Regions from separate parts of the Paenibacillus glycanilyticus genome, predicted to be linked through region 2. Evidence: predicted binding sites of a transcription regulator. Region 2 holds the regulator's gene; the other holds the start of a gene.

Region 1 (10,515 bases), 2.5 Mb from region 2:
GGTGGGAAGCATCCCATTGCTGCTGTTTGCTTGCCGTGCCAGTGCCGGACGGGGATGTGTTTTTGCCGGAGGATTCCGCGCTCATATCTCCGCCGGACGCATTTGCGCCGCTTGCTGCAGGCTCCTTGCCGTAACTCCCGCTATCCTGCCCTTGGGAGTAGGTTTTCTGCGGACTGTCGCCCGTTGGGTAAGTATCCGATGAATGCTCGGCCAGCTGCACGCTTGATGGAGATTCCGAGTTCAACGCGTTCGAACAGCCTGTTGTCGCTATAAGGGAAAGGGCCATAACGGCCGTCCATTTTGCTGCATGGTAGGTTCTCTTAGTCTTGTTCATGCGATTGCGCTCCTTTTGGGTCGCTTTTTGTCCTGAAATCTTATCTTTATTTACGTCCATATCTGGAAGAAGTTGCTTTGGATTATATATCTCTTCTATATAAAATGATTCCTCTCCTGCTTCGATAAAAAATTTGAAAGAGCCGGGTTGCGTTGTTTGCCTATCCTATGGTAAGTTATCGAAAAGAGATTTTGGTGGAGGGAAATGACGATGGATATTTTAAAAGAACGAATTTTAGAGCAAGCATCGGTACTTTCAAGCGATGTGTTGCGGCTGGATTCCATACTTAACCACCAGGTCGATCCTGCTCTTACGATGGAAATGGGACATGAATTCGCAAAACGGTTTGCTGACGAGAAAATTACGAAAGTTGTTACGATCGAATCCTCTGGTATTCCCGTTGCTTATGCTACGGCGTACGTACTAGGAGTACCACTTGTATTTGCACGTCGCAAGAAAACTTTAATCGCGGATCCGGATGCTTATTCGGAGCGTGTTCCGTCCTTTACAAAAGGGATGGTGACCGATATTATGGTGTCGAAGCAGTTTTTGTCGGCTGAAGATAAAGTGCTCTTCATCGACGATATTATCGCTAACGGCGATGCAGCCCGCGGACTGATCAAGATCATTGAGAGATCCGGTGCAGAGCTGGTGGGCATGGGGATTGTTCTCGAGAAATCGTTCCAGGCCGGTTCAAGAACGCTTCGCGAGCAAGGTGTGCGGGTTGAGTCACTAGTAAATGTTACTTCTTTGAAAAACGGGCAAATTCAGTTCGACTAAGTTATAATGAGGGTGAAGGAACCGAGGGGAGGCAGCGGCAATGATAACTTCTGAATTTTTGACTGCGAAACTGGGTGACGCGAAAGTTCACTTCGAACGCGCGTTAGATTGCAAGCATACGGAATTTGATGATTTGTATCCTTATATGATTGAGCATCCGCAATTTTTCTGGTACAAGCGTTATGTTGCATGGTCGGAGCTTCTTACGATTGTGAAGCTTTGCGAAGAGCTCGGTGAGGAATGGAAAGGTCAATTCACGGAACGTCAGGCAGAATATATCGCAAAGCGCGTCATGTCTTCAAGAGTGCTTGATGAATGGTATGAAACCAATGATTCCAAGGAGCATGTCGGTTAGTCCGCACGGAGGTATTAGCGGTGATTAGTGAAGAGCTGTTGGATCAGTTTCGCCAAAGCGGCGAGAAGATCCGTGTCGTTCGGGACGAGATGGAAGTAAACGACGTGATTGGAATCGTTGTTGCTTGGGATGACGCATCGGTTGTCATCCGTCGTCACAACAGACGGGTCGTCAAGCTGAGCCGCAATTACCGCTTTGAGCTTGCCTCGAGCGAACGCGGTTCTGCAGAATAAGCAAGTACAGCATACAGCAGGAAACTCTGGTACGCCGGGTTTCCTGCTTTTTTTGCGTCGAGGTACACAAAAAAAGGTTTTGGTTGTCTATCGCTAGACTAACCAAAACCTTTGACTGTTTATGTATGGTGCGGTCGAGAGGACTCGAACCTCCACGGCTGTTACACCACTAGAACCTGAATCTAGCGCGTCTGCCAATTCCGCCACGACCGCAAATGTTGTTGCCAACGAAAAATATCATACCATTAAGTAAAGAGAAGAGTCAAGCTGTTTATTTAGAAATAGTTAAGACAAAAGAAAAAGGCTCCAGCTCATGCGCTGGAACCCTTTATGCATGGTGCGGTCGAGAGGACTCGAACCTCCACGGCTGTTACACCACTAGAACCTGAATCTAGCGCGTCTGCCAATTCCGCCACGACCGCATGCCTTATTACGTCACTTATGGTAGCATGTACGGGTTTCATTCGTCAACCCATCCAATAAAGTTGCAAAATTCAGCATATTTTTCCTCCGTTGGACAAACAATGAAGGGGATAAAAGGGAAAGGGTGTATGACGTGAACAAACGAAAAAGAGCAGCTGTCATTTGGATCATTGCACTCGTGTTATTCATGCCGGCAGGCGCGGGACAAGCGATGGCCGCAGAGGAAGAACAAGCGAAGTCCGCAAGACAGTTTGCGATTGTAATCGATGATTTCGGCAACGGAATGAACGGCACGGATGAGATGCTGCAGCTGCCCGTTAAATTTACGGTAGCGATTATGCCGTTTATGCCAACCACCAAAAAGGATGCCGAAGAAGCGCATCGCCTTGGACACGATGTTATTGTGCATATGCCGATGGAGCCTAATAAAGGGCAAAAAAATTGGCTGGGTCCAGGGGCAATTACCGCTGATCTCAGCGATGCCGAAATTAAGAAGCGGGTAGAGGATGCCATTGATAACGTTCCGTATGCGGTAGGCATGAACAATCACATGGGCTCCAAAATTACGGCTGACGAACGGATTATGCGTATCGTCCTTTCGGTCTGCAAGGAACGGGGATTATTTTTCCTCGACAGCCGTACGACTTTCAAAACGGTTGTACCCAAAGTAACGGAGGAGCTTGGCGTACCGGCACTCGCAAACAACGTATTTCTTGATGACGTCTATACGGAGCAGCATGTATCGAAACAAATGACGATTGCGAAGAAGCATCTGGAATCCCATGCTACTTGCATCGTTATCGGCCATGTTGGGCCTCCGGGCAAAAAAACGGCAGCCGTCCTTAAGGCATCCATTCCAGGGATGCAATCAGACGGCCAAGTTCAATTCGTCAAGCTGTCGGATCTGGTTCCTTCGTTATCGGGTGATCCATTTATACTGCCGAATCCCTGAGGCGATTGCCGAGGCAACGCGAAGCTGCTCCCGTGGGTCGGTGAGCATCGTACGGTCGCCTTCATGACTGATAAAGCCCATCTCTACAATGACGGCCGGCTGATCGACCTTTCGCAGCAAATAAAAAGGCTTGCCTTCTCTTGGGTAAAAAGCGGTTTGCTGTTGTCTATTCAGCGTGTCCTGTATGCAAAAAGCAAGAAGGGCGCTTTCACCCGTAGACTGATGCAGTACAAGCGGACCATGCTTGGATCTGTCCTTGGTCCAGTTCACGTGAAGGCTGACCAGCATGGTCGTCTCGATCTCGTCCGTTAACTGGCGGCGTTGCGACAAATCGCGCTTGTGACGAGATCTGCTCACATGCCACCGGTTCTCTTCGCTAAGCGCATAATCACCGGTGCGATTCAGCACGGCCGGAATGCCTTGACTATTAAGCAGCAGGTACAGCTTTTGGGCGATGGCCAGATTTATATCCTTTTCCAAGGTATTTCCGGCTGTTGCGCCTCCGTCAATCCCGCCATGTCCGGCATCAATCAACACGATAGCCGAAGGCATCGTCCAACCGTCCTCGGGAGCGTGCGCAATTTGCTGTTTGTTTTCCGGAACGGCAGCTGACAGCTGGGGCACAAGACTAAGCAAGCCGATAAGCACAAAAACGGTAACCCGCATGACAAACAATTTGAATTCCTCCTTCAATATGCCAAGACTTGCGTGCAAAGCAGCTATCGATAGCGTGGCTAATTGAAGGAAAACTCATGCATGTTTACGATCTGGACAATCCGGGCAAACTTCTAGTAACAAATAAACCGAAGAGGTGATCGGGCAGTGGCAAATGGACATGATCTTATTAAATACGTGACCGTGGAATTTGTGAACTACATCGAGACGCCGAGGGATGAACGAAAAGCAGCCAAAGCGACAGCCAAGGCTGCAAGGGAGCATTGGCTGTCGCGCTGGTTCGGATGGGGCGGGGCAAGCGTATTGCTATGGTGGAAAGGCCGTACGGAACGTTAGCGATAGAAATGACCGAGCTCGGCAAGAAGCTTGAGGGGAATGTACCTTGTGCTGCTGCCGAGCTCATCCGTTTCCAGAGCGGCATAGACATTGCCATCCCCCCAGCTGTGATACCCGGTTACCGACCATACATAGAGCATCTCTTTATTAAAGCGTTCTACCGTAAAACGGAGAGGCGTCTTGGAGCTTAACGCTTTGAGCACGATGCTGGTATCCTCGGCGGAAGCTGGTATAGGTTTCTCAGTCAGCCACGGCATTTCGCTGTACGGATCGAAAGAACGGCTTTTCACGGCTCTTTGAATCAAGGTGTTCCCTTGCAGGGCGTAACGTGCGGCAAGTCCTTCTTCCGCCTTGGCTGTCTTCTCCAACGTTGCTTTTTGCAGGGGCAGCCATTCACCGCTCATTCCGTCCAAATACGTATTTTCCGCTGAACCGTTCACGTCCCAGACGGCCAGTAACGGATGAATATATAAAGCTTGGTTCGTATTAGGCAGAGAGGAGAGAAGCTCCAGCTGCGCAAGGGATTGATGCAGCGTTGTCTGGTCAAACAAGTATTCCCCCGTTCCGTATTCCCCAAGCGCAAACCCGCCATTTTCCTTCGCCTGAACAACCAGATATCCGGCCGGTTGACCTTTATCCTTAACAATCGCTATCCAGCTATGCGTGCCGGGTCCAAGAGGCGACACGGTAAATTCGGCATGACTCCACGCTTTGAACTCCGGTAATTTCGCAAGCTCGTCCATCCAGCCTCGTACGGCGGATTGAAGCTCCGTTTCCTGTTGAGCCGTTACGGACGGCATTGATTCCGCCTGAAGGCTTTGAGCCGTGACAAGGAATGTTGACACCACCAATGCGGCTATAACCGTTTGTCGAATCCACTTTTTCACCCTGGCACATCCTTTCTTTCTTTTGCATCTGTTTCTGACATGGTCTCATTATATTGGACAAGCCCGCAGAAGGCTGTTGGAACCTGTCGCGGGCGTACGTCAATCGGTTGTTCTATTTTTGGCGTATTGCTGCGAATGCCGTCTGATTGTCTCTATTCAATGCCTTCCAAGTGGAAAATACCGCAGTTAATGGCGGAAGCCGTCACCCGCGGCTCATACTGCCATTTGATCTCGGTCTGGCGTTGGTTGAATTGCTCCTCGATGGCTGCCTTGGCATCCTCTTCGGCGTGTTTGATCATCGGATCGTAATAATGCCGGATCCTATCGAGCTCTTCCTCCAGCCTTGCCGCGGCATCGGAAGCCCAGGTATAGTCGTAATTTCTGAGCTTGCGTTCAAGCGAAGTTTCGATAACGCCTAATGCCTTGGCGTGGGAAAGGCCGTTGCGGGTCAAATGAATATTCGATGGCAGCCGCGGCGTAAGCTTCATATTTTTAAGGCGGTCATAGAAGTTCTCGATCACGAGTCCCGTTGCGAGAGAGACGCCATAGCTGTGAATTTCCTCTCGCTTCCTGTCGCAGGCGAATTCGACACGCATATTGACTCCGAGCCATGCGGTGTAAGGTGTCGATTGGAACGGAGTGCTGGACCTCCGTTCCGGCTCCTGGAACAGGTTCACGTAGCTGCCGGAGTTTTTGGCTGCGCCAAACAGCTGCTCAAGCTTACGGGAGCCGAAATAAAGATCTTCCCTTGGCGTGCGGATACCGCTGGCCATATTGTTGTTTACGAATCCGAACGAGCGGTTTAAAGCCGCATCCACGGCGTTTGTTACGGGACCCGGCGTTGGCGGCGGAGCAGCAAGCGCCTCCTCGTATTTCTCCTTGTCCGTTACGAACAGGTAAGTCATCGTCTCCGGATCGGAGCCCGTGCGGTCAACAAAGCTCCAGTAGAAGGGACGGTTCGTAAGTTCACGGTCGGCAGCAGGGGAAAGCTTAACCGTGAAATGAGCAGGCGACTTCTCCAATATCGAGCATTGGGTAGCTTCAAGAAACCGTTGTACGTATTTGTGGACCTGCTTCGAATTCACGGTCTCACCTCGACTTTCTGGCCTAGCGCGGTCATTTGTGCCAGGATGGTTGGTCCTTGCGGCGTATCCGGCGTATCCGTCTCCTTCTCTTCACGAAGCTTGGATATCGTGGAGCCCAGATGATTCAGCCTTTGCTCCAGATGAACGGCGTCTCCTTCGGATTCGAGCAGCATTCGCGCCAGCTGCTGTTCGATGGAGCCGGCATCCGATTCGAACCGTTCGAGAATATGATCGAGTTCCCCGATGACAAGCTCGAATAGATTGATTTTTTCATGCAGCAGGTTCACGATATGCTCTTCGATGGTCCCGAGCGTACACAGATTATAGATCTTGACGTCTTCCTTCTGTCCAAGCCGGTGAACGCGGCCGATCCGCTGCTCGACGCGCATGGGATTCCACGGAAGATCGAAGTTGATCATGTTGTGGCAGAATTGCAGGTTGATACCTTCGCCGCCGGCTTCGGTAGCGATAAGCACTTGGGCGCGGCCGCGGAACAGATCCATCATCCAGTCCTTTTTCCCGCGGTTCATGCCGCCCCTGTAAGGTACGGCCAAAATGTTATGCGAGCGGAAGAATTGAAGCAGATATTCTTGCGATGCCCGGTACTCGGTGAAAATGATAACCTTGTCGTTAATCTGCTGAATTAGCTCCATCACTTTCTCAGCTTTGGTATTGGCTTTGATCTGTTTAATGAATTCAACCAGCTCCCAGATTTTTGGGCGGATCGGGGAATCCTCAGCCGTTTTCTTGAACAGATTAACAAGCGTAATAAATACCGCATCCCGGCTGCTGCATACTTCGCGCTGCAGCGTAACAAGCGGAAGCATACTCATCATATCGACGCCGTCTTCCTTGTATCGGTCCCGAACGAATGCCGTAACCGCGTCATAGAGAGCCTTTTCTTCGGAAGAAAGCTCCAGCGGGATATTTTTCACGACGCGCTTGGTGAACGATATGCCGCCATCTCCGCGCCGGTTGCGAATCATGACGGTGGACAGCGCATCCTGCAGTTGATCTTCGTTTTTCGGCAGACGCTTGTCGACAACGAAGTTGGCTGCGAACTCGCTTTGACCACCTAACTGGCCGGGCTTAAGCAGCGTAATAAGGTTATATAACTCATCCAGATCGTTCTGAATCGGGGTAGCCGTAAGAAGAAGACAATATTTTTTGCGGAGCTGGAGCGCAAATTGGTAGTTTGTCGTCTTTTTGTTCTTGAGCTTATGCGCTTCGTCAATAATGATCATGTCGTAATCCTGGCCCAGAATAATCTCGCGGTGCGGATCGCGCTTGGCCGTATCTATAGAGGCAACCACAACGTCGTATTGCCAGGTATGCTCTTTCTTTTGAGCGACGGCCGAGATGCCAAACTTTGAATTCAGCTCTCTCACCCATTGCAAGACGAGGGAAGCGGGAACAAGAATCAGAGCCTTTCGGACGAGTCCGCGCACCATGTATTCCTTGATGACGAGTCCGGCTTCAATCGTTTTGCCAAGTCCAACTTCATCGGCGAGAATTGCTCGGCCGCCCATCTCGTGAACAACTTTGCGTGCCGTGTCCACTTGATGCGGCATCGGCTCGAAGGAGGGGAGCGTCCGCAAGCATTGCAGCTGTTCGAAGCTGTCGACCCGCTTGGCCTGCTCGGCTTCCATCGTCAGCTGATAGAGCGTCCAATCGTCCCAAGGACCATTTTTGGCGACCCGGTTCTGAAGCTCGTCGAACCAGGTGCGGTCGCATTGCAGGTCTACAAGCGGATGAAGCTTGCGCCGGACCATATTAGATTCCGTTGAGGCGGGATTCACATTCGCCTGATCATTCATAGTAAAGGTCACGATAGGCAGCTCCTTTTGCGAATAGAGATAGTTGTCACTAGTATGGCCTTTTTCATCAAATCTTAGTAAATAAGCAGTAAAATTAGCGAAAGGACAAGCAATAGAAAGAGAATAGCCAATGTAAGCGGAGAAAAGCGGCGAAATAGGTAAAAACAACTGTGGATACCGATATGTAGTATAGTATAATAAGCAGTATACACAATATATGGTGCCCGACACATGCGATAAGAGGTGTGTATGCGATATAAGGGACATGGGAGGAAGGACCAATCGGATGGCAATGACTCAGAAATTGGAAGGCCTTAGCGAAAAAATATTTTTGGACCGCTATGCTTGGAAAAACGCGGATACAAAGAATACCGCAGTAGGGGATGTCGTACTGGTCCTGACGAAGGATGATCCGAAATTCCCGGCCAAAGAGGTTGGGGAAGTCATCGGACGCAGCGGCGACGAAGTGACCGTCAAGCTTAGAAGCGGGGATACCGTGACATCCAGCGTGGAGAAACTCACGCTTACTATAGAAAAGACTCCGGAAGAGATGTGGGACCGTCTGGCCGGTGCGATGGCTGGCGTCGAGCAAGGCGAAGAGAAGCGGCGTGCCTGGACGGAAAGATTCCGTTACATTCTGGATGACTGGAAGCTGGTTCCTGGCGGCCGCATTGCTGCCGGCGCCGGCGCGAGCGAAGAATTGACGTTGTTCAACTGCTATGTTATTCCTTCGCCAAAGGACAGCCGCGGCGGCATTATGACGACTCTGTCGGAGATGACGGAAATTATGGCGCGCGGCGGCGGCGTAGGGATTAACCTGTCTTCACTGCGTCCTAGACGCGCCATTGTCGCTGGCGTTAACGGATCCTCCAGCGGTGCCGTATCCTGGGGGGGCTTGTTCAGCTATACAACCGGCCTGATCGAACAGGGCGGAAGCCGCAGAGGCGCGCTTATGCTTATGATTAACGACTGGCATCCGGATGTGCTTGATTTCATTACCGTCAAGCAAACGATGGGGCAAGTGACGAATGCGAACCTGTCGGTATGCGTAAGCAATGCGTTTATGAAAGCCGTGAAGGAAGACCTGGATTGGGAGCTTGTATTCCCGGACACCAAGGAAACCGATTACGACGAGCTGTGGAACGGCGATCTGGAAGCATGGAAGAAGCTTGGCAAGAGGGTTATCCATTATAAAACGGTTCGGGCGCGCGACGTATGGCATACGATTATCGAATCGGCATGGAAGTCGGCGGAGCCTGGCGTCGTCTTTATGGAATATTACAACCAAATGTCGAACAGCTGGTATTTCAACCCGATTATTTGCACGAATCCTTGCGGCGAGCAAGGGCTGCCGGGCTGGGGCGTCTGCAACCTGTCCGCGATTAATCTGTCCAAATTTTACGATGAAAGCAAGCATGACGTGAACTGGGAAGAGCTGGCGAAGGTAACCCAATGGTCCGTTCGCTTCCTCGATAACGTTATCGATACAACTCCTTATCATTTCGAAGAGAATGAGAAGAATCAGAAGAAGGAGCGCCGCGTAGGCCTTGGCACGATGGGGCTGGCCGAGCTTATGATAAAGCTTGGCGTCCGTTACGGCAGCCCTGAATCTCTTCTGTTCCTCGATAAAATATACGGTTTTATGGCACGGGAGGCTTACCTCGCTTCGGCTGAGATCGCTTCGGAGAAAGGCTCGTTCGAAGCGTTCGACGCGGAGAAGTTTCTGCAAAGCGGCTTTATGAAAAACATGGTGTCCGAATTCCCGGAGGTAGGCGAAGCGGTTCTGGCCAAAGGCATGCGTAACGTGACCGTTATTACGCAGGCTCCGACGGGCAGCACCGGTACGATGGTTGGGACGTCGACCGGCATCGAGCCGTATTTTGCCTTCGAATACTTCCGTCAAAGCCGTCTAGGCTTCGACAAACAGCTGGTGCCGATCGCGCAGGCATGGAAGGATGCGCATCCGGGCGAAGAATTGCCGGATTACTTCGTAACGGCAATGAATTTGTCGGCGAAGGATCATATTCGCGTGCAAGCGGCGATTCAGCGCTGGGTCGACAGCTCGATTTCGAAGACGGCGAATTGTCCGAGCGACTTTACGGTTGAAGAGACGAAAGAGCTGTACGAGATGGCGTTTGATCTGGGCTGTAAAGGCGTTACGATCTACCGCGACGGCAGCCGCGACGTTCAAGTATTGTCGACGAAGAAGGAAGACGCGAAGCCGGATGCGGCGGTCGAAGCGGCTGCAGCTGCGGAAGCGGTAAAAGAAGAAGATAAACTCGAGACGCTGAATACGGCGCTTAACGCGAAGGTATCGCCGCAGGCGGAGCAGGAATTCGACAAGCAGTACAAGCGCCGTCCGCAAATTCTTCGCGGGGCAACGTACAAAGTAAACACGCCGTTCGGCATGGCCTATATTACGATTAACGATCTGAACGGCATTCCGGGCGAGATCTTCCTGAACGTAGGCAAAGCCGGCTCCGACGTATTCGCGATGGCGGAAGCGCTTGGCCGCGTATGCTCCTTGTTCCTTCGTTACGGGGATCACGGCAACAAAGCGAAGCTCCTGATCAAGCATCTCAAAGGCATTGGCGGAACCGGAGCCATCGGCTTTGGAGCCAACCGCGTAGAATCCATC
Region 2 (10,515 bases):
ATATGCTCTCTGCGCTCGCTATTGATTTGGGCTTCTTTCTCTCCGCTCAATCTGTTCCCACCCCCACCCGATTGACTAGTCAGTCAGTTAATGATTAAATCCTATAGGTTTTCTATGATATTGTCAAGCATTTATGCGCTGCTTAGTTACGCAATCGATAGCAAGCGCATAAAGCTTGCTCTATCGTTAGGTTTTACCATTCTGTCACACCATTAAACAGATCTTCATTATCCTTTTTATACCAGAATCCAAAAAACAGCGTTACGATTGCATGATCTACGCCAGGTGAAAACCCGTATGTTCTATTACTGAAAACAGGTACCTTACTGCCAATGATCATCTTGCCAAAAATAAAGAAAAACCCTTGATAAACAAGGGTTTTGAGTCATTTTATTATGGTGGAGCCAAGGGGGATCCGACTACGCTTTGCTCGTCTTCTCATCATGGGATGTCTGAATCTTTTATTGAATAGAGGAAGCGTAATCGAAGATGACTTTTAGCGGTAGATTCAGACGCCGTGCTCCTCCATTAGAAGTATGCCTTCGTGGCCTTCTCATTTCATTGCGTCCGCGCGGACTGAACCCGGGTTCGCCCCCTATATGGGCTCCACCATAATAAACAGAAAACCACGTCTAATTGACGTGGTTTGATTGTTTATTATGGTGGAGCCAAGGGGGATCGAACCCCTGACCTCATCGCTGCCAGCGATGCGCTCTCCCAGCTGAGCTATGGCCCCGGACTAGCAAAATAATAGCACAGACATTTCCACACTGTCAATCATTTTGCTTGTCTTTTTTACATTCACTTCACATAGCCGAACCCTAGTATCGTAAACCTCTTGTCTTCCTGTCCGGAAGCCATTCTGATCTCAACGATATGCTCTCTTGTCTCCTGCTCGTTATACAGAATAACGGCATTGCAATGCGTCCAATTGATCTCATGAGGATCTGCGGTCACCACCAACTGACCGTCCACCAAGACCTCGGCACTGCCGAAATCCGGGCTGCCCGAGTCCTTGAACACTAGTAAAAGGCGCTTGCTATTAATGGTCATTCTGAAGCTGCTCTCTCCCGACTCAGCCGAATGCATCCAATTATGAGGGAACTGCGGCGTTCCGAAGGGATTGCTGTCCATCTCAACGAAATGCAAGTCGATGTCGCTCTGATCGAACCCACCCGCTTCTACCGAAGCAACACCTTCATAGCTACTCCGATCCAGCAACCGCACATCCACGAAATCATTCCCGATAACCGGGAGCTTATCGGTCACTATGTCTTCTGCATCCTCCACCGAACGATCCGTCTCTTCGAATAGATAGGACAAGCAATCCGCCATGACGGTGTGGCCAACATTCGTCGGATGATAGATATCGTAGAAGAATTGCCTTTTGGAAACGACATTCCCTTCTTGCTTGGTCAGCTTGAACTGATCGACCACGGCATCCTTTACGCTTACCATTGGAAGATCGTAATGCCATCCGACAGGAGAAAGACGGTCCTGCAGGTTCCAGTCGTTCACAAATACGCTGAACAATAAAATAACGGCCGGCGCGTTGGCCGCGTTGAGGGCTTTGAGCACCAGACTTTCGTAACAGTTCCCTTTTGTCTCGTCCCCTGCATCATTTACGGCAAACTCAACGATAACGATATCCGGCTCGGAAGCTCCATCCCGCAAAATATCCCGGTCATAACGGATCATTCCAAGCTCGGAAGGCGTACCGCCGACTCCGGCTTTAATAAGATGAATATGGTTACCGTCAGCACCAGCCTCACCATACATCCTTTTAAAACGTTCATAAGCTTTAAACGAATAACACTCCGTATGAATCGGCTTCGCCCCGGCTCCTTGCGTTATGGAACCGCCTATATAGGCAATGGTGACATCCTCGCCTCGTCTTGCCTTCCCCATAGCGGCTTTTAACCGTTTGGTATTGCCTCTATTCAACAGCGATTTGGCGATCATCCCGCGGTAAGCATCCGTCCCGAATTCAACCGGTGGTTCAACTTCCTTCTCCGGAACTTCGTATCCATCATTCAGGTACAGCCTTATACTTACTGTCGCAAGGGCGCCGGCTTGGTCAAATTCAAAAGCAAACTTGCCGGGCACGTCATCATCCGCTGACCATTCGATATCGGCTAAGACAACTACATTCTCCGAGCCGTCTGTTTCGCAAGGAATCCGGATCCGGGTGCCTGACTCGTATTTGCTTGTTTTCCCCCAATTCTCCAGACTAAAAAATACGTCCGATCGGTTGCTGTCATCATGAAGGTTCACCGTTATTCCCATGCTATGTACCAGCTGGCGGAACCCATTACAACTAGATAGAAGCGCTAATATATCCTCATCCTCAACGCCACCGGAAAATTTGGCTTTCTCGCTCAGCCTTCCTTCCAGGTAAATCTCTTCCGTAAACTTCCCGTCTTGACGGGAGCTTGCTTCTATTATGGTATCGTAAAGGATAAAAAATCCGCTTCGTTTCTCGTTCGGATCTTTAGGTGCTGCCGGACCTGTAAAGCTGCTATTCCGCAAATCTATCGCCTCCTGCTCCGTGTATCTCTATTCATTATAGAGATACCCAGCGAGCGCGCGCGGTAGAAATTAAAGATGTTATAGAAGAAATTATGCATAATTCGACACTTCCACCAGATTAAAATCCGGATCGCGAAAATACACCGATACGATTGTCCCTACTGCCCCCGTACGGGCGACCGGCCCTTCTTCGACTTGCACCTCGCAAGCAGCCAAATGCCGGATGACTTCATCCATCGGCGTCTTCGTAACGAGACAAAAATCTGCAGACCCCGGACGCGGGTTCCTTGCCTTCGGTTCAAATTCTTTACCCGCTTCATGCAGGTTGAACTTCTGCCGGCCGAATAGCAGCGCCTTTCGGTTATCGCCAAAGACGATGACCTCCATATTCAGCACCTTTTCGTAAAAAGCTGCCGTCTTCTCAATACTGGCCACGGTTAATACAAGATGATCCAATGCTTCAATCTTTATCATTCCCTCAACTCCCGGCTTATCATAGATGCAAAAATAGTCCTTCCCGTATAGGGAGGACTATTCACGCAGTAAAATTAATTGTTCATTGGATGTTTGGATAACAAGCTGTTCAGTTCCTTCATGAACATGTCGATGTCCTTGAACTGTCTGTACACGGATGCAAAGCGCACATAAGCCACTTCGTCAACCGGGTACAGCTGGCTCATCACGATCTCGCCGATCTCGCGGCTTTCGACTTCCGCGAGCGCTGTCGTCCGGAGCTCCTTCTCCACTTCGGAGACGATGACCTCGAGTCGTTCAACCGAGACGGGACGCTTCTCGCATGCACGGATCAGACCGCGCAAAATTTTATCGCGGCTGAATTCTTCCCGGCTCCCGTCCTTCTTAATTACAATAAGCGGTGTTTCCTCGATCATCTCGAAGGTTGTAAAACGGCGGCTGCATTTTTCGCATTCACGCCGTCTGCGGATGGACTTGTTCTCGTTAGCTGGCCTGGAATCAAGCACTTTCGTACCGGCAAAATCGCAGTAAGGGCATTTCATTTTTTTCACTCCTTCCGAATCCTGTTTTTATTTTTTAAGAAATTTCCAGTCGTTACCTGAATGAAGTTGCGAATTCCGCACATAATACATTTACCAACCGCAAGGAGGTGAACATCAATGAGCTCGAACAACAGCAACCAAGTACTTGTACCGCAAGCTACTGCAGCACTGGACCAAATGAAATATGAGGTCGCTCAAGAGCTGGGTATTGCGTTGTCGCAAGACGGTTACTACGGCAACCTGCTTACTAAAGACGCAGGCTACATCGGGGGTAACATTACTCGCCGCCTAGTGCAAATTGCCGAACAATCCCTTGCTGGCCGCCAATAATGATTTCATCAGTCATGTATAACAGATGCTTTGGCTGTTCCGTCCTGAAGCGGCGGACAGCCAAGGCTTCTTCTTGTCCAAGTTAAATAACAGGATAAAGATCTTTGTACTTATTATAATAATAAATAACGCGTTGTACATAGTGACGGGTTTCCCCATACGGAATTTGATCCGTTGTGTCCAGCTTGCCATCCCATTTCCCCGTATCCAGCCACTTTTTTACATTGCCGGGACCGGCATTGTAAGCGGCAATAACGGCTACCGTATTCTGCTTGAACTGTTTGTGCAAGGACTGCAGATACCATGCCCCTACCTCGATACTGACATCCGGCCGATTCTGCAGCATATCTTTTGTGATATTGTTGAAATCCGCCTGCTTCACGATCCAGTCCGCCGTATCCGGCATAATCTGCATGAGGCCAAGCGCCCCTTTTTTGGAGACTTGTCCGGTCGAATAATTCGTTTCCGTCCGGATAATTGCCGCAATCAGATGCGGATCAACACCGTAATTTGATGCGCTTGCGCGTATGTCTTCTTTATATTGAATCGGATACATCATCCGGGCAAGCCAATTGGAATTAAGAAATAAGACGCCAATGAAGCCAATGAGCAGAATAAGCAGCACTCTTTTCCGAACTAACCACTTCATGGCAATCCCTTGCTCTTCCAGAAATCGCCCACCTGCCGCCTAGTCTCGTCAAGTGAACCGCTGTTATCAATAACCCAGTCCGCACGGCCTCTCTTCTGCTCAATGTCCATTTGAAGTCCAATGCGTCTCTGTGCTTCCTCTTCCGCTATACCGTTCCGTTCCATCAGCCTTTTTAACTGCAGCGCCTGAGGAACGTAAACGACCATCACCCCGTCGTACAGCTTTTCTTGACCCGTCTCGTACAAAAGAGGGATATCCGCAACGACCAATTGCCGGGGGTTCTGCTCTTCATACTTCCTTATCCGCTGCTGCATGCGGTTACGTATGGCCGGATGAAGGATATTCTCAAGCTGCGCGAGCAAATCGCGGTTGTTGAACACAATGCCGCCAAGCGCCTTCCTATCCAATGTTCCATCCGTATGTATAACAGCTTGTCCAAACGCGGAGGCGACCGCTTCTAAAGCCGGTTCGCCGGGCATAACAACATCTCTCGCAACCTGATCAGCATCGACCAGCATCGCACCGCGTTCCGCCAGCATGGCAGCCACGGTGCTTTTGCCGGTAGCGATCCCGCCGGTTAAACCGATCTTCATTAGCTTTCACCCCGTTCAAGTAACTCCTGCGTATTGCTTGTGACTCTATAACAGCTTTAAAATACCGATTATGATTAATAAAATGCCCGGAAGCACCGATATCGCCTGCATGCCTTTCCAGTTCGAGAACCGGAAGCCAAACCGCATTCCGCCTAGCAGGAATAAAGCACTGGCCGCAGCAATCATAATAGGCGTTAATAAAGGAGATAATCCGATCATAGCCGCTCCGATTCCGGCGCCGAATGCGTCGAACGACAAGGCTACGCCAAGCATTAACGCTTCGGTAGCGGAGATCGTTCCCGACTTATCCACGTCGGCGGCTTGCGGAGTCCGCAATATTTGTATAACCAATCCCAGGCGCTTCAATTCAACGATCACGACAAGAACCGGATGCGTGCGGTCAATCGGCTCCTGATTGGTCCCCGCCGGCTGATCCGAATCTCCTTCGGCCTGGCCTTCGGCAGCTCCCGCTTCCCGGCTGCTTCGCCTAAGCTGCAACAGCGCCCAAGTGCCAATGCCGACAAGTACAACTGCTCCAATCAGCTTAGCCACAAAAGGCGATAAATACCCCGTAATCCATGAACCCACTATCATCGATAAAAAGATGACCAAACCTGAGCAACAAGCGATAATGACAACCGACAAGAGCGGTATTCTTATTCGCCGCAATCCGTATGTCACGCCTACTCCGAAGCCGTCCACACTGACGGCAAAAGCAAGCACCAGCAAAGAAGCAAAATGCGCGAACAACCCGCAGCCCTCCCCGCATACCGGATGTCTCTAGCTGCGCCGACGCGCTTATCTAGACATCCGCCTATTGTTCGTAACAACAATAGCATATGCGGGGAAATCGTTACGGTGCATTAAACCTGCGGGACGGCCTTTTTGCGTGCCTTGGGCAAAGGCTGGCAGCTTGCGCAGGTATGCGTTCCTCTTCCGCCCACAACCGATTTCTCGATTAATCTGCCGCAGCTTGTGCATGGCTCGTCTTTCCTGCCGTACACCAGCAGCTGGTGCTGGAACATTCCCATCTCGCCTTGTCCGTTCACGTAGGACTTGATGGATGAGCCTCCTGCCGCAACAGCCTTCGCAAGCGTCGATACGATCGCCTCATGGAGACGGATCCATTCCGCCTTCTTCAAGGAATCGGCCGTCCGCTCCGGATGAATGCCCGCAAGGAACAAAGCCTCATCCACATAAATATTGCCAAGCCCCACCACATATTCCTGATTTAGAAGAAGCGGCTTGATTAAGCCTGATTTTTTTCCAAGCAAACCTCTCAAGGCCTCCGCTGTAAAAGCCTCATTCTCCAGCGGCTCGAGACCAAGCTTGCTCAGCGGCTTCATCTCGAATTCCGTTCCCGGCTCGAACAGATGCATGGTGCCGAATTGGCGTACATCCTTATATCTCAGATCCGTTCCGTCATCGAAGTGGAACAGGACATGCGTATGAAGCTCAACAGGCTCGTCGCTTGGAAATACGCCGTACCGCCCTTCCATCCGAAGATGGGAGACCAGCACGAGACCGTCCAGCACGATTCTCAAAAACTTTCCGCGACGCTCAACCGTTTGGATCGTCCGTCCGGCAAGCGCCCTTTCGAACGCCTCCGGTTCAGCCGGACGCTGTATGATACGAGGCAGCTTCACTTCTACCGAAGCAATTCGCTTGCCTGCGACTAATTCAATTAATGTTCTTCTAACCGTTTCTACCTCTGGCAATTCAGGCATTCTTATTCACCTCAAACCCATTATACCCGATTCGGATGGGCTGCGGGACGGGATACTTTTGTCAATCCCGTTGCTTAGGCGAAACTTTCGCCTTCACTTGGGATGGCATTAGCTATCCCAAGCTTGATAATCGCGAAACTTCGCTTCGGACGGGATACTTTTGTCAATCCCTTTGCTTAGGCGAAACTTTCGCTGCCAAGTATTACTTCGCCTCGTACCAGTTGACTCCGTAATTCACGTCCGCCTTCAGAGGCACGTCCAGCTTCAGCGCCCCGGCCATGGTGCTTGGAACAAGCTCCTTCATAAGCTCAAGCTCCTCTTCCGGAACCTCGAATACCAATTCGTCATGCACTTGCAGCAGCATGCGGCTTTTCAGACCGCGCTCACGGAGCGTCTCGTCCATGCGCACCATAGCCAGCTTGATAATATCGGCTGCCGTACCCTGAATCGGGGTATTCATCGCCGTACGTTCCGCGAAGGAGCGCAGATTGAAGTTGGAGGCCTTGATATCCGGCAGATAACGGCGGCGCTCCAGCAAGGTCGTCACAAATCCGTCGCGACGGGCTTGCATAACAATATCGTCCATATACTTGCGTACGCCCTGGAACACCTCGAAATACTGCTCAATGAACTTCGCGGCTTCCTTACGGGTAATATTCAAGTTCTGGGATAGACCAAAATCGCTGATGCCGTATACGATACCGAAGTTAACCGCCTTCGCCGAGCGGCGCATATTCGAATCCACTTGATCAGCCGATACGCCGAATACGTCCATCGCTGTTTTCGTGTGAATATCCATATCGTTAATAAAAGCTTCCTTGAGCCGCTCGTCGCCGGAAATATGGGCGAGAACGCGCAGCTCGATCTGCGAATAGTCCGCCGCAAGGATATACCAGCCCGGCTCGGACGGCACAAACGCCTTGCGGATCTGACGGCCTTCCTCAAGCCGGATCGGAATGTTCTGCAGATTCGGGAACTGGCTGCTGAGACGTCCCGTTGCCGCAATGGTTTGACGGTAATACGTATGAATTTTGCCCGTTTCCGGACGCACCTCTTTCAAAAGACCTTCTATATACGTGGACTGCAGCTTGGACAAAGTACGGTAATGCAGAATCAACGGAACGATCTCGTGATAAGGAGCCAGCTTCTCCAATACTTCCGCGTCTGTCGAATAGCCGGTCTTCGTCTTCTTCTGTACGGGAAGTCCGAGCTTTTCAAACAATACCTCGCCAAGCTGTTTAGGAGAGCCGATGTTGAACTCCATTTCAGCCAAGCGGTAGATTTCGCTCACGGCTGCGGACAGCTTCCTCTCCAGCTCGCTGCCGAGACGCTCCAGCTCGGCTTTTTCCACCTTGATGCCTTGGCGCTCCATCCCGGCCAGCACAACGGACAACGGCTGTTCCAGCTCGTAATACAGCTCGTTCATGCCCCGCTTCTCGAGATCTGCGCGCATCAGAACCGTAAGCTTACGGACGGCATCCGCCTTCACGGACAGATGGCGATACAACGTCTCGTTGTCCGGCACTTTGAATTTGGCTCCCTTGCCGTACACCGCTTCGTCAAGAGGAACCGAAGACTGGCCGTAACGGTCGCATAACGCATTTAACGTCAGGTTCGTGTCGGTCGGGTCGAGCAGATAGGCGGCTAACTGCACGTCAAACGCCACGCCGCGCCATTCGATTCCTCTCCAGCCAAGCGCTAGCTCCGTTTTATGCGTATCAAAACCGTTTTTAGGCTTGTCCGCATCCTCGAGCCATTTCCGCAGCTCCGCCGCGAAAGGTTGTTGAAGCGCCGATACAGGCACAACGTACGCCTTATCCCCAACCGCCGCGGCAAGTCCCAATACTTCCGCCTGATGCGGATTTTCGCCGATTGCTTCCACATACAAGCCATGCTCCGTACCTTGCAATGCGGACAGCATGTCCTTCAGCGCTTCACCGTCATTATCGGATTCAATTACCACGATGTTAAGCTCTACAGCGGGAGCTGCCGATTCGCCGCCCTCCGCGCCTGCTCCATTCAGATCCAGCCGCTCGATAAGCGACTTGAATTCCAGCTTGCGGAACGCATCGGCAAGCGTAGCCGGCTGGTAACCTTCGTAACGGATATCCTCTGCGCTATGCTCAAGAGGTACCTCGCGGAAGATCGTAGCCAGCTTTTTGCTCATGATCGCATCGTCTTTATGCGTCTCGACCTTTTCTTTCATCTTGCCTTTGAGGCTATCGGTATTCGCCAACACTTCCTCGACCGTGCCGAACTCATGCAGCATCTTGAGCGCCGTCTTCTCGCCTACGCCCGGAATACCCGGAATATTATCCGATGCATCGCCCATCAGTCCTTTAAGATCGATGATCTGCATCGGCTTCAATCCGTATTTCTCTTCAATGGCAGCCGGGGAATAGTGCTCGACCTCGCTGATCCCTTTGCGCGTAATCGCTATCGTAACGTTGTCCGAAGCGAGCTGCAGCATATCCTTATCGCCCGTTACGACCAGCGTCTCAACCTTCTGCTCATCGGCAAGACGCGTCAGCGTTCCGATAATATCGTCGGCTTCGTAGCCGGACAGCTCGAATTGCGAAATGCCGAAGGCCTTCAGCAAATCCTTCATTACCGGGAATTGCTCCGACAGCTCCGACGGCGTTTTCGCGCGGCCGCCTTTATATTCGGTATAGCCTTCATGGCGGAATACCACTTTACCCGCGTCGAATGCAACCAGCACATGGGTTGGCTTCTCGTCTTCCAGCAATTTAAGCAGCATCGTCGTAAATCCAAACACCGCGTTTGTATGTAAACCTGCTGAATTCGTAAGCGGCGGCATCGCATAAAAGGCACGGTTTGCGATACTATTGCCATCAATCAATATCCACTTGTCCATTCAGACACCTCACCTAATCATTCTACCCTCTATCATACCATATTTATGAAGCAAACTTCTCGCCGGAGGCCGGCAAAAAGAAAACCGCCGGGGCATCAGCCCAGGCGGTATCCTGCTTTCTATTTCCGTTACTTCGTAAACGTCAGAATCGACAGCATTCTGAACATCATAACCGCGCTTTCCGCACGTGTTGCTTCGCCTTCCGGATCAAATGCGTTACCCGGCTTGCCGTTTACAATGCCTAAGCCCGCAAGCTGGCTGGTCGCTTCAGCCGCCCATGCCGGAATATCGCTTTGGTCGGCAAATGCTTCAGCTCCAGCAGCGTCGCCTTTGTGTCCGGCGAAGGCCAGGCCGCGAGCCAGAATGACCGCCATTTCATCGCGGGAAATCGTCTGGTCCGGTCTAAACTCGCCATTTTTATAGCCATTGATAAGACCGGCTCCCGTTGCGGCCGCTACAGCGGATGCGAACCAATCACTCGTTTGAACATCCCCAAACTTGCCGTTTCCTGCCGCAGCCGGTGTCGCAAGACCAAACAGGCGAACGACCAGCGCCGTGAATTCGGCCCGTGTGACGGAACGGTTCGGATCAAATGCTCCATTGCCTACTCCGTCAATGATCAGGAGGCTAGCCAACGCATCAACCTCTTTTTTGGCCCAATGGGTCGCCGTATCGTCAAACGATTTATCCGTCTGCACGATCAGGAAAGTCCCATCGGTACGGCTCATCACGGAAACCTCTGTGCCGTTGACTGTAAACGGTACCGGCGTGTAGACGATTTTGCCGTTCGCGTCCT

What was found. Region 2 encodes NrdR, which represses ribonucleotide reductase genes. Its sites were predicted from a motif close to AACACNATATATNGTGTT; they were not measured.
Region 1: ACR9FF_RS19615 (adenosylcobalamin-dependent ribonucleoside-diphosphate reductase) is a predicted target of NrdR. The motif match lies at 8,085-8,102, and genes of this name have one in related genera.

What each region holds. Positions count from the first base shown of each region.
Region 1 is NZ_CP195155.1:4,272,212-4,282,726, reverse strand. Features, by position in the region: gene ACR9FF_RS19675 (hypothetical protein) at 1-334, opposite strand, end outside; gene ACR9FF_RS19670 (xanthine phosphoribosyltransferase) at 545-1,114, shown strand; gene ACR9FF_RS19665 (hypothetical protein) at 1,155-1,469, shown strand; gene ACR9FF_RS19660 (hypothetical protein) at 1,490-1,702, shown strand; tRNA gene ACR9FF_RS19655 (tRNA-Leu) at 1,829-1,915, opposite strand; tRNA gene ACR9FF_RS19650 (tRNA-Leu) at 2,038-2,124, opposite strand; gene ACR9FF_RS19645 (divergent polysaccharide deacetylase family protein) at 2,250-3,077, shown strand; gene ACR9FF_RS19640 (N-acetylmuramoyl-L-alanine amidase family protein) at 3,042-3,752, opposite strand; gene ACR9FF_RS19635 (YqzE family protein) at 3,900-4,088, shown strand; gene ACR9FF_RS19630 (hypothetical protein) at 4,085-4,975, opposite strand; gene ACR9FF_RS19625 (YqhG family protein) at 5,128-6,060, opposite strand; gene ACR9FF_RS19620 (DEAD/DEAH box helicase) at 6,057-7,832, opposite strand; gene ACR9FF_RS19615 (adenosylcobalamin-dependent ribonucleoside-diphosphate reductase) at 8,164-10,515, shown strand, end outside.
Region 2 is NZ_CP195155.1:1,763,299-1,773,813, reverse strand. Features, by position in the region: gene ACR9FF_RS07945 (TetR/AcrR family transcriptional regulator) at 1-50, opposite strand, end outside; tRNA gene ACR9FF_RS07940 (tRNA-Ala) at 661-736, opposite strand; gene ACR9FF_RS07935 (SGNH/GDSL hydrolase family protein) at 802-2,529, opposite strand; gene ACR9FF_RS07930 (VOC family protein) at 2,620-3,003, opposite strand; gene nrdR (transcriptional regulator NrdR) at 3,078-3,545, opposite strand; gene ACR9FF_RS07920 (alpha/beta-type small acid-soluble spore protein) at 3,663-3,875, shown strand; gene ACR9FF_RS07915 (lytic transglycosylase domain-containing protein) at 3,958-4,524, opposite strand; gene coaE (dephospho-CoA kinase) at 4,521-5,117, opposite strand; gene ytaF (sporulation membrane protein YtaF) at 5,163-5,867, opposite strand; gene mutM (DNA-formamidopyrimidine glycosylase) at 5,981-6,844, opposite strand; gene polA (DNA polymerase I) at 7,047-9,719, opposite strand; gene ACR9FF_RS07890 (S-layer homology domain-containing protein) at 9,848-10,515, opposite strand, start outside.